One region of the Streptomyces sp. NPDC001880 genome, then DNA from elsewhere that is predicted to be linked to it. Evidence: riboswitches for the same ligand, from Rfam matches in the RefSeq annotation. Region 1 holds a riboswitch; each other region holds the start of a gene.
The links. Region 1 has a riboswitch for cobalamin ahead of cobN (cobaltochelatase subunit CobN). Riboswitches for the same ligand answer to the same signal wherever they lie in the genome.
Positions count from the first base shown of each region.

Region 2: another riboswitch for cobalamin. It lies ahead of ACWCQ6_RS00275 (cobalamin biosynthesis protein); the one in region 1 lies ahead of cobN (cobaltochelatase subunit CobN).
Region 3: another riboswitch for cobalamin. It lies ahead of ACWCQ6_RS27920 (ABC transporter substrate-binding protein); the one in region 1 lies ahead of cobN (cobaltochelatase subunit CobN).
Region 4: another riboswitch for cobalamin. It lies ahead of ACWCQ6_RS13500 (ribonucleoside-diphosphate reductase subunit alpha); the one in region 1 lies ahead of cobN (cobaltochelatase subunit CobN).

Region 1 covers NZ_JBSFET010000097.1:14,400-19,536, forward strand. The annotation lists gene ACWCQ6_RS30840 (precorrin-8X methylmutase) at 1-491, opposite strand, end outside; gene cobG (precorrin-3B synthase) at 550-1,869, opposite strand; cobalamin riboswitch at 1,940-2,066, shown strand; gene cobN (cobaltochelatase subunit CobN) at 2,138-5,137, shown strand, end outside.
Region 2 covers NZ_JBSFET010000001.1:47,658-52,794, forward strand. The annotation lists gene ACWCQ6_RS00260 (class II aldolase/adducin family protein) at 1-448, opposite strand, end outside; gene ACWCQ6_RS00265 (anion permease) at 658-1,923, shown strand; gene ACWCQ6_RS00270 (hypothetical protein) at 1,946-2,176, shown strand; cobalamin riboswitch at 2,327-2,455, shown strand; gene ACWCQ6_RS00275 (cobalamin biosynthesis protein) at 2,601-3,599, shown strand; gene ACWCQ6_RS00280 (cobyric acid synthase) at 3,596-5,137, shown strand, end outside.
Region 3 covers NZ_JBSFET010000073.1:19,976-25,112, forward strand. The annotation lists gene ACWCQ6_RS27900 (3-oxoacyl-ACP reductase) at 1-85, shown strand, start outside; gene ACWCQ6_RS27905 (hypothetical protein) at 72-608, opposite strand; gene ACWCQ6_RS27910 (TetR/AcrR family transcriptional regulator) at 699-1,295, opposite strand; gene gndA (NADP-dependent phosphogluconate dehydrogenase) at 1,484-2,923, shown strand; adenosylcobalamin (AdoCbl) riboswitch at 3,305-3,441, shown strand; gene ACWCQ6_RS27920 (ABC transporter substrate-binding protein) at 3,462-4,442, shown strand; gene ACWCQ6_RS27925 (FecCD family ABC transporter permease) at 4,439-5,137, shown strand, end outside.
Region 4 covers NZ_JBSFET010000017.1:105,099-110,235, forward strand. The annotation lists gene ACWCQ6_RS13485 (GntR family transcriptional regulator) at 1-198, shown strand, start outside; gene ACWCQ6_RS13490 (DUF3311 domain-containing protein) at 426-680, shown strand; gene mctP (monocarboxylate uptake permease MctP) at 677-2,311, shown strand; cobalamin riboswitch at 2,401-2,528, shown strand; gene ACWCQ6_RS13500 (ribonucleoside-diphosphate reductase subunit alpha) at 2,671-5,082, shown strand; gene ACWCQ6_RS13505 (ribonucleotide-diphosphate reductase subunit beta) at 5,082-5,137, shown strand, end outside.

The sequences.
Region 1 (5,137 bases):
AAGCCGACCGGCACGCCGATGACCGCGGCGGGGCGCGGCGCGCCCTCCTCGATCATCTCCAGCAGCCGGAACAGTGCGGTCGGTGCGTTCCCGACGGCGACGACCGCGCCTTCCAGCCGGTCGCGCCACAGCTCCAGGGCGGCCGCGCTGCGAGTGGTGCCCAACTCCTTCGCGAGCCCGGGCACCGCCGGGTCGGACAAGGTGCACACCACCTCGTTGTCCGCGGGCAGTCGCTTGCGGGTGACACCGCTGGCGACCATGGCCACATCGCACAGGATGGGCGCGCCGGCCCGCAGAGCGGCGCGGGCGCGGGCGACGGCGTCCGGGGTGAAAGAGAGATCACGGACGAGGTCGACCATCCCGCAGGCGTGGATCATGCGGACCGCGACCCGGCTCACATCGGCGGGCAGGCCTGCGAGATCCGCCTCTGCGCGGATCGTGGCGAAGGACTGGCGATAGATCGCCGGTCCGTCCTTCTCGTACTGGTGCACAGTGCGCTCTCTTCCTCGGGCGTGCAACGTCGGGTACAGGGAGTGGGAGTACGGGGTGTCAGCCGCGCGTGCGGCGGGCCGCGGCCACCGCGGCGGCGAGCCCGTCGGGACTGCCGGGGACGTTCACGGGGGCGCCCCGCTCCTCGCCCAGCACGAGGGAGATCCGGTGCCCGTCCGGGGTGGCGACGACATCGACCCACTCGCCGCGGGGGTGTCCGCAGCGGCGTTCGCACCCGGACCAGTACACCGGCAGCAGCCCCGCGCCCCCCGCCGCGGCCGCCGCCTGGGCCCGCACATCGGCCAGCGACTTCGCACAGCCGGGCCGGCCGATACAGGCACCGACCCCGGTCCAGGGGGAGTCGGGGCCGACGACGAGACCGGTGGCCCCCAGTCCGTCCAGCAACCGAGCGGCCTGCCGCCGCTCCACCCCCGGTACGACGACCCCGCGCCACGGTGTCAGCCGCAACTCACCGCTGCCGCGGTGCCGGGCCGTCTCCGTCAGCGACCGCCACTGTGCCGGGGCGATACGTCCCAGGGGGATGCCGACCGACAGCGCGGCCCCGTCCTGCGGGCCGGTCACGACGCCGGGCGCGGGGCCGTCCGAGCTCCGCGGACAGGCACGGTCCTCGGTGGACACGGTGCAGGGCCCCGCTTCCCGCAACCTTCGTACGACCTCGTCGAAGAGGGATCCGGCGCCGCCGGGCAGATCCGGCACACGCCAGGCACCAGTGCCCGATGCCTGCTCCAGGAAGGTCTCGGCCGCCAGGAGGGCGGCCCGCGGCCCCCGTGCGCCCGGTATCCGTACGGTGGTCCGGGCCGTGCCGATCCGCAGCAACGCCGTTCCGTCGCCCTGCGCCAGCAGCGTCACATCGCCGCCCAGCGCGTCCACATCGCCACGGCCGTCGTCGAGCACGAACAAGAACCTGCCCGACAGACCCGCCGTCCCGTCGCCCGCGCACAGCAGCGTGTCCAGCTCGGACAGCCAGGGGCCGACGTCCCGTGCGCCCAGGCCGTCGAGCCCCGAGAGCGGCGATGCCACGATGTTGCGTATCCGCTCGTGGCGTGCGGAGGGCAACAGCCCCGTCTCGCCCAGCCGGTCGGCCAGTTCGGCTCCGCAGTCCGGGCCCAGCCCGCGCAACTGGACGTTGCCGCGCGAAGTGAGATGCAATTCACCATCGCCCAGACTCTCCGCCAGCGCCCCCAGGGCGTCCGCCTGTACCGCCGTCAGCAGACCACCGGGAACCCGGACACGGGCCAGCGCTCCGTCGTCCGCCCGGTGCAGCCGCAGCGTGCCGGGGCAGGCGTCACCGCGGTCCCGGGCAGACGGGTCTCCCGGCGGTGAAGGCGAAGTGGCAGGTCGGGGCATGGCGGCGAGCATACCGACCATCCGACCGTATCCGTATGTCCTCCACCAGTTGACCGGCCCTTACTATGCCTAGTGACGAGCCATCCGGCACGTCGTCGCCACAGACGGCGACAGGGGAGGAAGTCCGGTGCGATTCCGGCACGGTCCCGCCACTGTGAGCCCGGCCACGGCCTGGCAAGTCAGGAACTCCTTTCCCCGAACGCTCGAACCCGTTCGAGCAGGGGAGCTTCATTCCGACACCGCCCGGGGCGTGGACACCCCGAGGAAGGCCCGACGCCGCATGATCCTGCTCCTGTCGACGTCCGACACCGACCTGCTCAGTGCCCGCGCCTCGGACGGCCCGGTCTCCTACCGCTACGCCAACCCCTCCCGCCTCCCGCTCCAGGACCTGCCCGAACTCCTCGACGGCGTCGACCTGGTCGTCGTACGGCTCCTCGGCGGTGTGCGCGCCTGGCAGGACGGACTCGACCAAGTGCTCGCCACCGGACGCCCCGTCGTCGTCCTCACCGGCGAACAGGCCCCCGACGCCCAGCTGATGGCCGCCTCGACGGTGCCCATCGGCATCGCAGCCGAGGCCCACGCCTATCTGGCCCACGGCGGGCCCGCCAACCTGGACCAGCTCGCCCGCTTCCTCTCCGACACCGTGCTGCTCACCGGCCACGGCTTCGCACCGCCCGCCCCGGCACCCTCCTGGGGCCCGCTGGAGCGCACCCCCCGGCGCACCGACGGCCCGGTCGTCGCCGTGCTCTACTACCGCGCCCACCACATGAGCGGCAACACCGCGTTCATCGAGGCGCTCTGCCGTGCCGTCGAGGACGCGGGAGCCCGCGCGCTGCCGCTGTACGTCGCCTCACTGCGCACCCCCGAACCCGAACTCATCGAAGCGCTGCGCGCCGCCGACGCGATCGTGACCACCGTCCTCGCCGCGGGCGGCACCCGGCCCGCCGAGGCCTCGGCCGGCGGCGACGACGAGTCCTGGGACGCGGGCGTCCTCAGCGGCCTCGACGTACCCATCCTCCAGGCCCTCTGCCTCACCGGTTCACGCACCGACTGGGAAGGCAACGACGAAGGAGTCTCCCCGCTCGACGCTGCCAGCCAGATCGCGGTCCCCGAGTTCGACGGCCGCCTGATCACCGTGCCGTTCTCGTTCAAGGAGATCGACGAGGACGGCCTGCCCGCGTACGTCGCCGACACCGAGCGCGCCGCCCGCGTCGCCGGGATCGCCGTCCGCCACGCCCGGCTGCGCCACATCCCGGCCGCCGAGAAGCGGATCGCGCTCGTCCTGTCCGCGTACCCGACCAAGCACTCCCGGATCGGCAACGCCGTCGGGCTGGACACCCCGGCCAGCGCCGTCGCCCTGCTGCGCCGACTGCGCGCCGAGGGATACGACTTCGGTACGCAGGAGGTCCCCGGCCTCGTGTCGGGCGACGGCGACGAGCTGATCCGCGCGCTGATCGAGGCGGGCGGCCACGACCAGGAGTGGCTCACCGAGGAGCAGCTGGCCCGCAACCCGGTCCGCATCCCGGCCGCCGACTACCGGCGCTGGTACGCGACCCTCCCGGCCGAGCTCCGCGAAGCCGTCGAGCAGCACTGGGGCCCCGCCCCGGGCGAGATGTTCGTGGACCGGTCGGGCAACCCGGACGGCGACATCGTGCTCGCCGCCCTGCGCCACGGCAATCTGCTCATCCTCATCCAGCCGCCGCGCGGCTTCGGCGAGAACCCGATCGCGATCTACCACGACCCCGATCTGCCGCCCTCGCACCACTACCTGGCCGCCTACCGCTGGATCGCCGCCCGCGCCGACGACAACGGCTTCGGCGCCGACGCGGTGATCCACCTCGGCAAGCACGGCAACCTGGAGTGGCTGCCCGGCAAGAACGCCGGTCTCTCCGCCGCCTGCGGCCCCGACGCCGCTCTCGGCGACCTTCCGCTGATCTACCCGTTCCTGGTCAACGACCCGGGCGAGGGCACGCAGGCCAAGCGCCGCGTGCACGCCACCCTCGTCGACCACCTCGTACCACCGATGGCGCGCGCCGACAGCTACGGGGACATCGCCCGGCTCGAGCAACTCCTGGACGAGCACGCCCAGATCGCGGCGATGGACCCGGCGAAGCTCCCGGCGATCCGCGCACAGATCTGGACCCTGATCCAGGCCGCCAGGCTCGACCACGACCTGGGACTCGAAGAGCGCCCGCAGGACGAGGGCTTCGACGAGTTCATCATGCATCTCGACGGCTGGCTCTGTGAGATCAAGGACGCCCAGATCCGCGACGGCCTGCATGTCCTGGGCGGTGCCCCGGCCGGCGCCGACCGGGTCAACCTCGTCCTCGCGATCCTGCGCGCCCGCCAGATCTGGGGCGGTACGGCCTCCCTGCCGGGTCTGCGCGAGGCGTTGGGACTCGACGAGTCCGCCGCGACCCGCGTCACCGCCGACGAGGCCGAGGAGCGGGCCCGCGCCCTGGTCCAGGCGATGGAGGACGCGGACTGGTCCCCGGACGCCGTCGTCGAGGTGGCCGCCGGGCACCCGCGGGCGGTCGCCGACGTCCTCGGCTTCGCGGCCCGCGAGGTGGTGCCGCGGCTGGCCGCCACGACCGGCGAACTCGACCACACCCTGCACGCGCTGGACGGCGGATTCGTCCCCGCCGGACCCTCCGGTTCCCCGCTCCGCGGCCTGGTCAACGTCCTGCCGACCGGCCGCAACTTCTACTCCGTCGACCCCAAGGCCGTACCCTCACGCCTGGCCTGGGAGACCGGCCAGGCCCTGGCCGACTCGCTCCTGGAGCGCTACCGCACCGACAACGGCGACTGGCCCACCTCGGTCGGCCTGTCCCTGTGGGGCACCAGCGCGATGCGGACCGCCGGTGACGACGTCGCCGAAGCCTTCGCCCTGCTCGGCGTCCGCCCGGTGTGGGACGACGCCTCGCGCCGCGTCACCGGCCTGGAGGCGATCCCGCCGGCCGAACTCGGCCGCCCGCGCATCGACGTCACCCTGCGCATCAGCGGGTTCTTCCGCGACGCCTTCCCGCACACCATCGGCCTGCTCGACGACGCCGTCCGCCTCGTCGCCTCTCTGGACGAGCCCGCCGAGCAGAACCATGTACGCGCCCACACGCAGGCCGACCTGGCTGCCCATGGCGACGAACGCCGCGCCACCACCCGTATCTTCGGCTCCCGCCCCGGTACGTACGGCGCCGGTCTGCTCCAGCTCATCGACTCCCGCGACTGGCGCACCGACGCGGACCTCGCCGAGGTGTACACGGTGTGGGGCGGCTACGCCTAC
Region 2 (5,137 bases), on a different contig from region 1:
GCAGGGCGGTGAGCATGTTCTCGGCCAGTTCCGCGGTGCCGTAGCGCGCGTAGGCCGCGACGCGGACGGGGCCGCCCAGCATGGCGGCGGCGTAGTGCACCGACGGGACCTCGGGCACCAGCGTGGAGACGGCCGTGGCGTGCACCGCGTGGGTGTGCACGACGGCGGCCGCGTCGGTGTTCCGGTAGACGGCGAGGTGGAGCGGCAGTTCGCTGGTCGGGGCCAGTGAGCCGAGTACGCGGTTGCCCTCCCGATCGACGCCGACGGCATCCCGGGGGCCCAGCCGGTCGTACGGCACTCCGCTCGGTGTGACCAGGATGGTGTCACCGACCCGCGCCGACACGTTTCCCGAGGTCCCGACGACGAGACCCTCGACCGCCGTCCTGCGGGCGGTGGCGACGACATCGTCCCAGGCGCGTTCGATCGCGTTCCGCTGCTGATCGCTCATGCGCCGATCCTGTCAGCCCCGGAGGCGAACGGGTATGCGATCGACCACAGCCGCACCCCGCCGGAAGGCCGGACCGCACCTCCCCCGGACACAAGCAAAATGATTCCAAACCAGTTTGGAACACCCCAGCGCCCCGCCCAGTTCATCTTCTGTTCACCCAGGTCGCCTACGGTCCACATGCCAATGACGTCGAACGATTGCCTGGGTAAATGGAACACATCACGCTGCTACTCGCGATTGTGATCGTGACAGCTCTAGTGTTCGATTTCACGAACGGTTTCCACGACACCGCGAACGCGATGGCGACAACCATCTCGACCGGTGCACTCAAACCGAAGACAGCGGTGGCCATGTCCGCCGTTCTCAATCTCGTCGGCGCGTTCCTGTCGGTGGAGGTCGCCAAGACGATCTCCGGCGGGATCATCAACGAGGACGGGCTGCGAACAGAAGTCATCTTCGCGGCACTCGTCGGCGCCATTCTGTGGAATCTGCTGACCTGGCTGGTCGGACTGCCGTCCAGCTCCTCGCACGCCCTGTTCGGCGGCCTGATCGGCGCGGCCGTGATGTCCTCGGGCTGGTCGTCCGTCAACGGCGGCACCGTCGTCACCAAGGTACTGATCCCCGCGGTCGCCGCCCCCATCGTCGCCGGTCTGGCCGCGCTGCTGGCCACCAGGCTGACGTACCGGATCGGCGGAAAGGTCCGCAACGACGCCCAGGAGAAGGCCACCGCCAAGGGTTACCGGGCCGGCCAGATCGCCTCGGCCGGGCTGGTCTCCCTCGCCCACGGCACCAACGACGCGCAGAAGACCATGGGCATCATCACCCTGGCCCTGGTCACCGGCGGCGTCCTGAACCCGGGTTCCAACCCGCCGGTCTGGGTCATCGTCTCCGCCGGTCTGGCCATCGCGCTCGGCACCTACCTGGGCGGCTGGCGCATCATCCGCACCATGGGCAGCGGCCTCACCGACCTCAAGCCGCCGCAGGGCTTCGCCGCCCAGACCAGTGCGGCCACCGTGATCCTGGCCTCCTCGCACCTCGGCTTCTCCCTCTCCACCACCCAGTCCTGCTCCGGCGCCGTGATGGGCGCGGGCCTCGGCCGCCAGGGCGGTGTGGTCCGCTGGTCCACCGCCACCCGGATGTTCGTCGCCTGGGGTCTGACCCTGCCGGCCGCCGGTCTGGTCGGTGCGGGCGCGGAGCTCCTCACCAAGCAGGGCACCTGGGGTGTCGTGGTGGTCGCGGCGCTGCTGGTCGTGGGCTCCGGTGCCATCTGGCTGGTGTCGCGCCGCAAGCCGGTCGGCCACGACGACGTCGCACCGACGGACGTCGACGACGAGCCCGCGGGCGTCGTCACCACGGCCATCGCCGCCGTCAGCCCGCCGCCCACCACGGCCCAGGCAACGGCCCAGGACCTCATGACCACCATTCCGGCCCCGGCCGGAACCAGCCAGGACCCGGCACGACCCGCCGCCGTCTGACCCGGCCGTCTAAGGATTCAGCATGAACATCGACTGGGCAGCCCTCGGCTCCGTATTCGGCGTCTCCCTCGTTGTGACCGTCGCGCTGGTGGGCCTCTTCACCCTGGGCATCGTCGGCCTCTCCAAGCAACCGGAACCCGCGGCGCAGGGCGGCTCCGGCGGCTCGGTGCTGCTGGCCCGCGCCGGCGGGTACGTCTGCTTCGGGCTGTGCGCGGCGGCCGTCGCGTACGGCATCTATCTGATCGTCGCCTGAAGCACCCCGCGCACGCTCCCGTCGGGCCGGACACCAGCGGTGTCCGGCCCGATGTGGGTATCAGCACACCGCGCCGCCGCAGGTCAACGGCAGGTTGACGGGCGTTCGCGGAGCGTGGTGGACTGCCGGAGCCAATCACGGCGACAGCAGAGGAAGCCGGTGCGAATCCGGCGCGGTCCCGCCACTGTCACCGGGGAGCGGTCCCCCACACCGGACGTCACGGCACGCGCGAGCGGGCTGGAAGGCCGGGGGAACCGCCGATCCGGGAGCCAGGAGACTCTCGTCGCCGGTCACGTCGAACCAGGGCGCGGACCCTGAGTGAGGACATATCGCCATGCCCGGCTGCCGTGCGTCCGCTGTTCCGGCGCTCTCGACGAGAGCCTCCTGTACGAAGGTCCGCCGAGGCGCGACGGCCGGCTGAGCCGTGCGAGCCGACCGCATCTTCGCGTACGGCGCCACGGCCGGTCTGATCGGCGATCTGCTGCTCGGTGATCCCCGCCGGGGACACCCGGTCGCCGCCTTCGGGCGGGCCGCGGCGGGCGTCGAGCGCCTGCTGTGGCGCGACCACCGCGGGTGGGGCGCGCTGCACACCCTCGTCTGCGCCGGAGGCGCCGCGGGTGGTGCCGCGCTGCTCAGCCGTGCCGTACGCCGCAGCCCCGCCGCCTCCGTGGCGCTGACCGCGGCCGCCACCTGGTCCGTCGTCGGCGGCACCTCCCTGGGCCGTGAGGCACGGGCCATCGGCGACGCCCTGAGGGCCGGTGACATCGACCTGGCCCGCGAGCGGCTGCCGCATCTGTGCGGGCGCGACCCGCAGTCCCTGGACGGGCCGCAGATCGCCCGCGCCGTGGTCGAGTCCGTGGCGGAGAACACCTCGGACGCCGTGGTCGGCGCCCTGGTGTGGGGCGCGCTGGCCGGGGTCCCCGGGCTGGCCGGCTTCCGGGCCGCCAACACCCTCGACGCCATGGTCGGGCGCAAGTCGGCCCGCCACCGGCGCTACGGCTGGGCCTCGGCCCGCCTCGACGACCTCGCGGGCTGGCCCGGCGCCCGGCTCACGGCCCTGCTCGCCGTGGCCGCCGGGGGGCGGCCACGTGGAGCGGTCCGCGCCTGGCGGGCCGATGCCGCCAAGCACCCGAGCCCCAACGCGGGCCCGGTGGAGGCCTCGTTCGCGGGCGCGCTCGGCGTCCGGCTCGGCGGCACCCTCGCGTACGGCGGCCTGGTCGAGCACCGCCCCGTGCTCAACGGGGAGACGGGACGGGCGGTGGAGACCGAGGACATCGAGCGTGCGGTGCGGCTGTCGCGCCGGGTGGGCGCGCTGGCCCTCGGCGTGTGCGTGGCGGGACGGCTCGGCGCGGCCCTGGCCGCACGACGGATCACGGGGCGCCGCACCGCGGGGCCCCGCATCGCAGAACGGAGAAGCACATGAGCGGCGGGCTGCTGGTCGCCGGAACCACCTCCGACGCGGGCAAGAGCGTCGTCACGGCAGGCATCTGCCGCTGGCTCGTGCGCCGGGGCGTGAAGGTGGCGCCCTTCAAGGCGCAGAACATGTCGCTGAATTCGTTCGTCACCCGCGAGGGCGCCGAGATCGGGCGCGCCCAGGCCATGCAGGCCCAGGCCGCCCGCGTGGAGCCGACCGCGCTGATGAACCCGGTCCTGCTCAAGCCCGGCAGCGACCGCTCCAGCCAGGTCGTCCTGATGGGGAAGCCGGTCGGCGAGATGAGCGCCCGCGGCTACCACGGCGGCCGGCAACAGGCGCTGCTCTCCACGGTCGTGGACTGCCTGGAGCAGCTCCGGGGCACGTACGACGCGGTGATCTGCGAGGGGGCGGGCAGCCCGGCCGAGATCAATCTACGACGCACGGACATCGTGAACATGGGCATCGCACGGGCGGCGCGCTTTCCGGTGGTGGTCGTCGGCGACATCGACCGCGGTGGTGTCTTCGCCTCGTTCTTCGGTACGACGGCGCTGCTGGCCGCCGAGGACCAGTCGCTGATCGCCGGCTATCTCGTCAACAAGTTCCGCGGTGACGTGTCGTTGCTGGAGCCGGGCCTGGAGATGCTGCGGGACATCACCGGGCGGCCGACGTACGGCGTGCTGCCCTTCGCCCACGGCCTCGGCATCGACGAGGAGGACGGTCTGCGGGTCTCGTTGCGCGGCGCCGTGCGCGAATCGGTCGTCGCTCCGCCGCACGGCGAGGACGTGCTGCGCGTGGCGGTGTGCGCGGTGCCCCTGATGTCGAACTTCACCGATGTGGACGCACTGGCCGCCGAGCCCGGCGTCGTCGTCAGGTTCGTGGACCGCTCCGAGGAGCTCTCCGACGCGGACCTCGTCGTCGTGCCCGGCACCCGGGGCACCGTGAAGGCGCTGGCCTGGCTGCGTGAGCGCGGCCTCGCCGACGCGCTGGTGCGGCGCGCGGCCGAGGGCCGGCCGGTCCTCGGCATCTGCGGAGGCTTCCAGATCCTCGGGGAGCGTATCGAGGACGAGGTCGAGTCGCGGGCCGGGCGGGTCGAGGGCCTCGGCCTCCTTCCGGTACGCATCCGCTTCGACCGCGAGAAGACCCTGGCCCGGCCCGTCGGCGAGGCGCTCGGCGCGCCGGTCGAGGGGTACGAGATCCACCACGGCGTGGCGGACGTGCGCGGTGGCGAGGGGTTCATCTCCGACGGCCGGGGACAGAGCCTGGACGGTTGCCGGGTCGGCGCCGTGTGGGGCACGCACTGGCACGGTGCGCTGGAGAGCGACGAATTCCGCCGCCGTTTCCTGGCCGAGGTCGCGCGGGCCGCCGGCCGGCGCTTCGTCCCCGCTCCCGACACCGCGTTCGCGGCGCTGCGCGAGGAACAGCTCGACCGCCTCGGCGATCTCGTGGAAGAGCACGCGGACACCGACGCGTTGCTGCGTCTTCTGGAGTCGGGCGCGCCGTCGGGGCTTCCCTTCATCGCCCCCGGAGCCCCCGCGGCCCCTGGGAGC
Region 3 (5,137 bases), on a different contig from region 1:
GGCCAGCGACGACTCCTCGTTCGTCAACGCCACCGACTTCCTGGTCGACGGCGGGCTCACCGGCGCCTACGTCACACCGCTCTAGACAATGCGCGGACGCGGGACGGGACGACCTGCCGTCCCGTCCCGCGTCCGCGGCGACCGCGCACACCACCTGGCCGAAGCTGCGTTCTCAGCCATCGGCCTTCCTCCCGAGGTCGCCCCGGCGCCCCCTGGAGCGTCCGGTCGGGCAGTACCGTCCGCAACCGCTCGGCGAACGCGTAGGGGTCCTCGGTGCAACCGGTGTGACCACCAGGGAACTCCACAAGCCTGCCGCCCACTTCGTCCGCCAGCCGGACACCCGGAAGCGCCGTGAGCAGGGTGCGGGAGTCCCGCCCGACGCCGATGACCAACCGCCCCGCACCACGACGCAGCGCCGCCCGGCCCGGTGCACAACCACTGAACGAGCACAACACATGCTCCAGGAACACCGGAAGGTTGGCCCGCATTCGCCGGAAAGCCTCGCTGCGCGAGTAGCCGCGCGGGTCGAAGGCCGCGACGGTCCAGCTGTCGGCCAGCCGCTCCGCCATCCGGTCGTGGAGCCCCGCGTCGGCACTCCCGCCGGGCATCACAGCAGCAGCGGACCTGCGCCGCGCACCTCGTAGTACAGCGTTGCCCCGGGCACCTTCAGATGTCCGGTGCGCTCCGGCACCGTACGGTCAGCCATGACCGGTCTCCCTCTCGCCCGTCGCGGACGGCCAGTGCTCCAGCAGGAAGTGCAGGGCCTCGACGGACCGCTCCCAGGACGTCTGTACGTCGCGCGGCGCGCCGAAGCCGCCGCTCGCCTCCAGGGCGCAGTAGCCGTGGAAGGTGCTGCGCAACAGCCGCACCGCGTCCGTGAGATCGGGCTCGGACAGGCCGTAGGCCCGCAGCATCGCGCCCGTGGTCTCGATGGTGCGGTGGTACGCGGACGACCGGGCGACGACTTCGGGGTCGACCCGCATCTGCGTCGCTTCGTACCGTCCGGGCCGCTCCAGAGCGAAGGCCCGGTAGGCGTCGGCGAACGCGACCAGGGCATCCTTTCCGGCCCGGCCCGCCACGGCGGCGGCGATCCGGTCGATGAACTCCCCGGCGGCCAGCAGCGCGACCCGGGTCCGCAGGTCGTGCAGATTCCTGACGTGCGAATAGAGGCTGGCGTCCCTGACCCCGAAGCCGCGGGCCAGTGCGGAGATCGTGACCTTGTCGAAGCCGATGGAGTCGGCCAGATCGGCCGCCGCCTCCACCACGCGTTCGGTCGTGAGACCCGCGCGAACCATCCGCCACCTCCGTCGCAATACCTAGAATCCCTAGGCAGCTGCCTAATGTACACAGGAAACCCGTCCGGGCGATGCCGAACAGGCCGTTCCCCCACCCCGTATCCATACTGAAGATCCCGGCATTGCAGAAGATCCCGGCATTCCCCCGGACTGCCGGGCATCCCCGAGACAGATTGCAGGGCACACACATGATCGGCACTGCACAGATCGGCGTCACAGGGCTCGCGGTGATGGGCCGGAACCTCGCGCGCAACTTCGCCCGCAACGGATACACGGTCGCGGTGCACAACCGGACGACCGCCAGGACCGACGCACTGGTGAAGGAGTTCGGCGACGAGGGCTCCTTCGTCGCCGCGCACACGCCGCAGGAGTTCGTCGCGGCGCTGGAGCGTCCGCGCAGGCTCGTCATCATGGTGAAGGCGGGCGATCCCACCGACGCCGTGATCCAGGAGTTCGCCCCGCTCCTCGAAAAGGGCGATGTCATCATCGACGGAGGCAACGCGCATTTCGCAGACACGCGCCGCCGAGAGCGCGAGTTGCGCGAGCAGGGCGTCCACTTCGTGGGCACCGGCATCTCCGGCGGCGAAGAAGGCGCACTCAACGGACCGAGCATCATGCCAGGCGGCAGCAGAGAATCTTATGACTCGCTTGGACCGATGCTGGAAAAGATCTCCGCGAAGGCCAAGGACGGCGCCCCGTGTGTCACGTATATCGGCCCTGACGGCGCCGGACACTTTGTAAAAATGACGCATAACGGCATCGAGTACGCGGACATGCAGCTCATCGGCGAGGCCTACCAGTTGCTTCGCGACGTCGCCGGATACTCCCCCGCGCAGATCGCGGACATCTTCCGCGTCTGGAACACCGGGCGCCTGGACTCGTACCTCATCGAGATCACAGCAGAAGTGCTCTCACATGTCGATGCGGCGACCGGTAGGCCCTTCGTGGATGTTGTGCTCGACCAGGCGGAGCAGAAGGGCACCGGCCGTTGGACCGTGCAGGTCGCCCTCGACCTGGGTGTTCCTGTCTCCGGCATCGCCGAGGCCGTCTTCGCCCGCTCCGTCTCCGGCCACGCCGCCCTCCGTGATGCCTCACGCCACCTCGCCGGACCGACCGCCCGCAAGCTCGGTGAGGACAAGGCGGCGGCATTCGCCGATCAGGTCGAGCAGGCACTGTACGCCTCGAAGATCGTCGCCTATACCCAGGGCTTCCACGAGATCGCGGCCGGCAGCGAGCAATACGATTGGGACATCAACCTCGGGAAGGTCGCCGCGATCTGGCGCGGCGGATGCATCATCCGGGCCGCGTTCCTCGACAGGATCACCAGCGCCTACGAAGCCCAGCCTCAGATGGCAAGCCTCCTCTCCGACAAGAGCTTCGCCGCGGAAATCGCCGCCGCACAGAACGACTGGCGCACCGTGATCGCCACCGCCGCTACCCAGGGCGTCCCCACCCCCGCCTTCGCCGCCACCCTCGCCTACTACGACTCCCTGCGCGCCGCGCGCCTCCCCGCCGCCCTCACTCAAGGCCAGCGCGACTACTTCGGCGCACACACCTACCACCGCATCGACCGCGACGGCGTCTTCCACACCCTCTGGGGCGGCAACAAGACCGAAGTCGAAAGCTGACCGACACCCGCAGGGCTGATGACGGGGCGGATTCGCCCCAGCTTGCGATCACGGACGTCCAGGTTCTGTCCGGCCAATCCTGGACTGCGGGAGGATGCCATCCATGACTCGCACCCGAAGGGGCCGTGCCGCGTAGAACACCAGCTCCACTTCGGTCGCGGGAACACCGCTGGGGAAGCCTCGGTGAAATTTCCGTGGCGAGCCGCGTCTGTCCCACGTCCAGTTGGCAAGGGTGGAGACCCGCAGGGGCGGGCGAGCCTGCTGGTCCGAGCGGAGCCTCTCCGCAGTGCCGGTCGTCGCCGGGGACATCGGCGTCCGGGGCGGCCCAAGGCCGACGGCGCAAGGGCATGACCTGCGGAATACGCGGTCTGACAGAATGAGCTCCGAAAACTCAGGCGACGCGCGTCAGGAAACCGGTGTGAATCCGGTACGGTCCCGCCACTGTGACCAGGCTGCAACAGCCCGGAAGCCAGATACTGACCGCGCCGCCTTCTCGTACGACCCAGGGGACGAGGACATCCCCCGGAAAGGCTCGGCCATGCCCCCGATACGCCCTGTACCCCTCGCGCTCATACCCCTGCTTCTGCTGTCGCTCACCGGTTGCGGCACCGGCGGCGAGAGCAAGGCAGAGGCCGCACCGGCCGCCGACGGTTTCCCCTACACCGTAACCAATTGCGGTACGAAGACGACCTTCGACGCCCCGCCGAAGCGGGTCGTCACCATGAACCAGCACGTCACCGAGATCATGCTGGCCCTCGGGCTCCAGGACCGGCTGGCCGGGACCGCCTACCTGGACGACAACATCCTGCCGGAGTACCGGTCCGCGTACGACAAGACCAAGGTGCTCGCGAAGGAGTACCCCTCCAAAGAGGTGCTGCTCGGTGCCAACCCCGACTTCGTCTACGGCGGGTACAGCAGCGCCTTCGACGAGGCCAAGGGCCAGGACCGGGCGGGTCTCCAGAAGGACGGCATCAACACCCGGCTGAACATCGAGAACTGCACCAAGGGCAAGGTCGGGATCGATCAGCTCGCCACCGAGATCACCGAAGTCGCCAGGACCTTCGGAGTACCGGAGCGCGGCAAGAAGCTGATCGCCGAGGAGCGACAGAAGATCGCGAGGGTCGAGTCGGGGCTCAAGAGCTCCTCACGTCCCTCGGTGTTCGTGTACGACTCCGGCGACAGCTCCGCGTTCACTGCGGGCGGTAAGGGCATAGGCAACGAGATCGTCCGGCTCGCCGGGGGCAGGAACGTCTTCGCGGACCTCGACGCCACCTTCGGCGACGTGTCCTGGGAGCAGGTCATCGAGCGCAAGCCCGAGGTCGTCGTGATCTACGACTACGGAGGCACTACCGTGGCGGCCAAGAAGAAGCGGCTGCTGAACGATCCGGCACTCGCGGACGTGCCGGCGATCAAGAACAAGAAGTTCGCGGTGCTCCCGCTGTCCTCTGCGGTGCTCGGTGTCCGGGTGACCGACGCCGTGCAGGACCTGGCCGGGCAACTGCACCCCGGCACGCCGTGAGCGCGGGGTCCGCCCGCCCCGGCCCGAAGTCCGTCCTCCGCTCGCCCCCCGTCGTGATCGGCGTTCTCACGGTGCTGCTGCTCGCGGCGGCGGTGGCCGGTCTGGCGCTCGGCCCGGTACGGATTCCGCCGGGCGAGGTATTGAGTACGGTCCTGGGCGGTGAACGCACTGGCGCGTTCCCGACGATCGTGTGGGAGGTGCGACTGCCCAGGGTGCTGCTCGGGGCCGTTGTCGGCGCCGGGCTGGCCCTGTCGGGCGCGGTGCTCCAGGCGTTGGTGCGTAACCCGTTGGCCGATCCGTTTCTGCTGGGCGCCTCGTCCGGGGCGTCGGCGGGCGCTGCCGTGGTCGTCGTGCTGGGGGTCGGCGCGGGGGTGGCCACCGACGTGGCGTTGCCCGTTGCCGCGTTCGCCGGGTCCATGGCCGCGCTGGTCGCCGTCTACGCGATGGCCCGGCGCGGCGGCACCATGACAACGGGCCGGCTGATTCTGGCCGGGGTGGCGATCCAGTACGTGCTGTCCGCGTTCACCAGCCTGATCCTGGTGCTGTCCTCCCGGGCCGAGCATGTGCGGGCGATCCTGTTCTGGACCCTGGGCGGCCTGGGTGGCGCCCGCTGGGACCAACTGGCGCTGCCCGCCTTGGTATTGGGCGTCGGGTCCGTACTCCTGATCAGCCTGGCCCGTCCGCTGGATCTGCTG
Region 4 (5,137 bases), on a different contig from region 1:
GAGGCCGAGGAGACCATCGAGACCTCGCTGGCCACCCCGCGCGAGGCCGGCCTGCTCGGTACGGACGTGGGACTGCCGATGCTGATGCTCTCCCGGCACTCGCTCGACGGGCAGGGCGAGCCGGTGGAGTGGGTGCGCTCGGTCTACCGGGGCGACCGGTACAAGTTCGTGGCGCGGCTGAAGCGGCCCATGGACTGAGCCCGTCCCACCGCTCACGGCCCCCGCGTAACGCACCACCGCGCGGGGGCCTTTCGCACACCTTGGTACGGACCGACTGCCGTACGTCTGGCGGGAAAACGAACACAAGTACCCGCTCAGGGGACCGTTGCCGGACCGCAACGCGGACAGGGGGTGACGGTGACCGGAAGCCTCCCCTAGATTTCCTGCGCATCACAGGGTGATCAGCGAGGGGACGGAGTCGCCGCATGCCAGCAGACCCAGAAGCAAAGCCGCCCACCGTCACACCGGTGCGGGTGGTCATCGCCCTCTGTCTCATCGCGCCGTTCGTGGCGATGCTCTGGGTGAGTTCGTACGCGAAGGTGGACCCCACCTTCATCGGCATTCCGTTCTTCTACTGGTACCAGATGCTCTGGGTACTGATCTCCACCGCGCTCACGATGATCGCGTACAAGCTGTGGCAGCGTGACCAACGCGCCCGCAAGGGAGGTGAGTCGGCGTGAAGGACGGTGTGAACGGCGTCGCGCTCGGCGTCTTCATCTTCTTCTTCGTGGCCGTCACGGTCATGGGCTTCCTGGCGGCGCGCTGGCGCAAGGCCGAGAACGAGGCCAGCCTCGACGAATGGGGCCTGGGCGGAAGGTCGTTCGGCACCTGGGTCACCTGGTTCCTGCTCGGCGGCGACCTGTACACCGCCTACACCTTCGTCGCCGTGCCGGCGGCGATCTACGCGGCGGGCGCGGCGGGCTTCTTCGCCGTGCCGTACACCATCCTGGTGTACCCGCTGATCTTCACCTTCCTGCCGCGGCTCTGGTCGGTCTCGCACAAGCACGGATACGTCACCACCTCGGACTTCGTGCGCGGGCGCTTCGGCTCGAAGGGCCTGTCGCTGGCGGTCGCCCTCACGGGCATCCTCGCCACGATGCCGTACATCGCGCTCCAGCTCGTCGGCATCCAGGCGGTGCTGGACGTGATGGGCGTCGGCGGCGGCGAGAACACCCACTGGTTCGTCAAGGACCTGCCGCTGCTGCTCGCGTTCGCGGTGCTCGCCGCGTACACCTACTCGTCCGGGCTGCGGGCACCCGCGCTGATCGCGTTCGTCAAGGACGGGCTGATCTACCTGGTCATCGCGGTGGCGATCATCTACATCCCGATCAAGCTGGGCGGCTTCGACGACGTCTTCGCCAAGGCGGGCGATGCGTTCTCGCAGACCAACCCGGCCACCGGCAAGCCGCGCGGCGCGCTCGCGCCGGGCGAGGCGGGCCAGTGGGGGTACGCCACCCTGGCGCTGGGCTCGGCGCTGGCGCTGTTCATGTATCCGCACTCGATCACGGCGACGCTCTCCAGCCGCAGCCGTGATGTGATCCGGCGCAACACCACGATCCTGCCGCTGTACTCGCTGATGCTGGGCCTTCTGGCGCTGCTCGGCTTCATGGCCATCGCGGCCGGGATCAAGGTGGACAACGGACAGCTGGCCATCCCGCAGCTGTTCGAGAACATGTTCCCGGACTGGTTCGCGGGCGTCGCGTTCGCCGCCATCGGCATCGGCGCGCTGGTACCCGCCGCGATCATGTCGATCGCCGCGGCGAACCTCTTCACCCGCAACATCTACAAGGACTTCCTCAAGCCGGACGCGACCCCGGAGCAGGAGACCAAGATCTCCAAGCTGGTGTCGCTGCTGGTCAAGGTCGGCGCGCTCGCCTTCGTCCTCACGATGGACAAGACGGTCGCGATCAACTTCCAGCTGCTCGGCGGCATCTGGATCCTCCAGACGATGCCGGCCCTGGTCGGCGGCCTGTTCACCCGCTGGTTCCACCGCTGGGCGCTGCTCGCGGGCTGGGCGGTCGGCATGGTGTACGGGACGGTGGCCGCGTACGGGGTCGCCTCGCCGACGCAGAAGCACTTCGGCGGCTCGTCCGCACAGATCCCCGGCATCGGCGAGATCGGCTACATCGGCCTCACCGCGTTCGTGCTGAACGTGGTGGTGACGGTGGTGCTCACCTTCGTCCTGAACGCCGTGAAGGCGCCCGCCGGGATCGACGAGACCTCCCCGGCCGACTACACCGCCGACGCGGGCGACCCGGGCGTCAGGGCGGAACTCCCGCCGGCCACCGCGGGGGCGCCGGGCAGTCACTGACCACCCGCGTCCGGGCCGTCCGCACGGATCGGACCCGGTCGACCCGACACAACATGTGGGGGCTGCCTCTTCGGGCAGCCCCCACATGTATGCTCGTCCTCGCTGTCGCCGCAGGGGAATCCGGTGAGAATCCGGAACTGTCCCGCAACGGTGTATCCAGTGCACTTTTGTGCACCCCGGAGTCAGTCCGATGACCTGCCGGCAGCGCATCCGGCTCGACCGAACCGGATGCCCAGACGTCCGGGCCTCGCGGTTGGGCCGGTGGACGCCGTGCGGAGCGCTGCCCCGACCCGGGTGTGCGCGTCCGCAGGGCTGCCCCGTTCCCCGCCGGCCCCGAGCCGAGCGAGGGAGAGCACCACGTGACCATCGCGCCAGCCGATCCGGCTTCAGCCGCCGCGTCCGCAGCAGCCGAGTCCGAGGCAGCCGCACAGGACGGACCGGGGGCCGCGCTGCTGCGGACCCTGACCGGCCTCACCGCCGATCTGCCCGACACCGACCCCGGCCGGGTCGCTGCGGCCGCGCTGCGCGGCCGCAGTGCCCGGGCGGACGAGGCGGAGCTGCGTTCGCTGGCCACCGAGGCCGCCGCGGGTCTGATCTCCGAGGACCCCGCCTACTCCCGGCTCGCCGCCCGGCTCCTTACCCTCACCATCGCGGACGAGGCGGCCGGCCAGGGCGCGGTCTCCTTCTCCGCCTCGGTCGCCGTCGGGCACCGCGAGGGCCTGATCGCGGACCGCACCGCCGCGTTCGTCGCCCACCACTCGGCCGCCCTCGACGCGCTGGTGGAGCGTTCGCTCGCCGACGGCGCGGACGACCGCTTCGGCTACTTCGGGCTGCGGACCCTGCACAGCCGCTACCTGCTGCGCCACCCGCACACCCGTCAGGTCATCGAGACGCCCCAGCACTTCATGCTGCGGGTCGCGTCCGGGCTCGCCGAGGACGAGTCGCAACGCGCCGTGGACGAAGTGGCGGCGCTGTACGGCCTGATGAGCCGGCTCGACTACCTCCCCTCCTCCCCCACGCTCTTCAACTCCGGTACCCGGCACCCGCAGATGTCCTCCTGCTACCTGCTGGACTCCCCGCTGGACGAGCTCGACTCGATCTACGACCGCTACCACCAGGTGGCCCGGCTCTCGAAGCACGCGGGCGGCATCGGTCTTCCGTACTCCCGCATCCGCTCCCGCGGTTCGCTGATCCGCGGCACAAACGGGCACTCCAACGGCATCGTGCCGTTCCTGAAGACGCTCGACGCCTCCGTCGCCGCGGTCAACCAGGGGGGCCGCCGCAAGGGCGCCGCCGCCGTCTACCTGGAGACCTGGCACGCGGACATCGAGGAGTTCCTGGAGCTGCGCGACAACACGGGTGAGGACCAGCGGCGTACGCACAACCTCAACCTGGCGCACTGGATCCCGGACGAGTTCATGCGCCGGGTCGACGCGGACGGCGACTGGTCACTGTTCTCGCCCGCCGACGTGCCCGGCCTCGTCGACCTGTGGGGCGACGAGTTCGACGTCGCGTACCGGGCCGCCGAGGCCCAGGGGCTGGCCCGCAAGTCGATCCCGGCCCGCGAGCTGTACGGCCGGATGATGCGCACCCTCGCGCAGACCGGCCAGGGCTGGATGACGTTCAAGGACGCCTCCAACCGGACCGCGAACCAGACCGCCGAGCCGGGCACCGTCGTCCACTCGTCGAACCTGTGCACCGAGATCCTCGAAGTCACCGACGACGGCGAGACGGCGGTCTGCAACCTGGGCTCGGTCAACCTCGGCGCGTTCGTCACCGACGGCTCCATCGACTGGGAGCGGCTGGACGCCACCGTCCGCACCGCCGTGACCTTCCTGGACCGGGTCGTCGACATCAACTTCTACCCGACCGAGCAGGCCGGCCGCTCCAACGCCAAGTGGCGCCCGGTGGGCCTGGGCGCCATGGGTCTCCAGGACGTCTTCTTCAAGCTGCGGCTGCCCTTCGACTCCCCCGAGGCCCGCGCGCTCTCCACGAAGATCTCCGAGCGGATCATGCTCGCCGCGTACGAGTCGTCCTGCGAGCTCGCCGAACGGTCCGGACCGCTGCCCGCCTGGTCGCGGACGCGGGCGGCACGCGGCGTGCTGCACCCCGACCACTACGACACCGAGCTGAACTGGCCGGAGCGGTGGGAGGCGCTGCGCGCCCGCGTCGCGAAGAGCGGGATGCGCAACTCGCTGCTGCTCGCCATCGCGCCGACGGCGACGATCGCCTCGATCGCGGGGGTCTACGAGTGCATCGAGCCGCAGGTCTCCAACCTCTTCAAGCGTGAGACGCTCAGCGGTGAGTTCCTCCAGGTCAACGCGTATCTGGTGGATGAGCTGAAGCAGCTGGGGGTGTGGGACGCGCGCACCCGTGAGGCGCTGCGCGAGGCCAGTGGCTCGGTGCAGGGCTTCGCCTGGATCCCGGAGGAGGTGCGGGCGCTGTACCGCACGGCGTGGGAGATCCCGCAGCGCGGCCTGATCGACATGGCCGCGGCCCGTACGCCGTTCCTGGACCAGAGCCAGTCGCTGAACCTGTTCCTGGAGACGCCGACGATCGGCAAGCTCTCCTCGATGTACGCGTACGCCTGGAAGCAGGGGCTGAAGACGACGTACTACCTGCGCTCGCGCCCGGCGACCCGGATCGCCCGTGCCGCCTTTGGCCAGGGCACGACCGCCGCCCCCATTCCCGTACAGCAGGCTTCGGCGCCCGACGCGGACGCGATCGCCTGCTCCCTCGAAAACCCCGAGTCCTGCGAGGCCTGCCAGTAATGAGCACCACCGACTCCGAGAAGAACCTGCTCGACCCGGGCTTCGAGCTGACCCT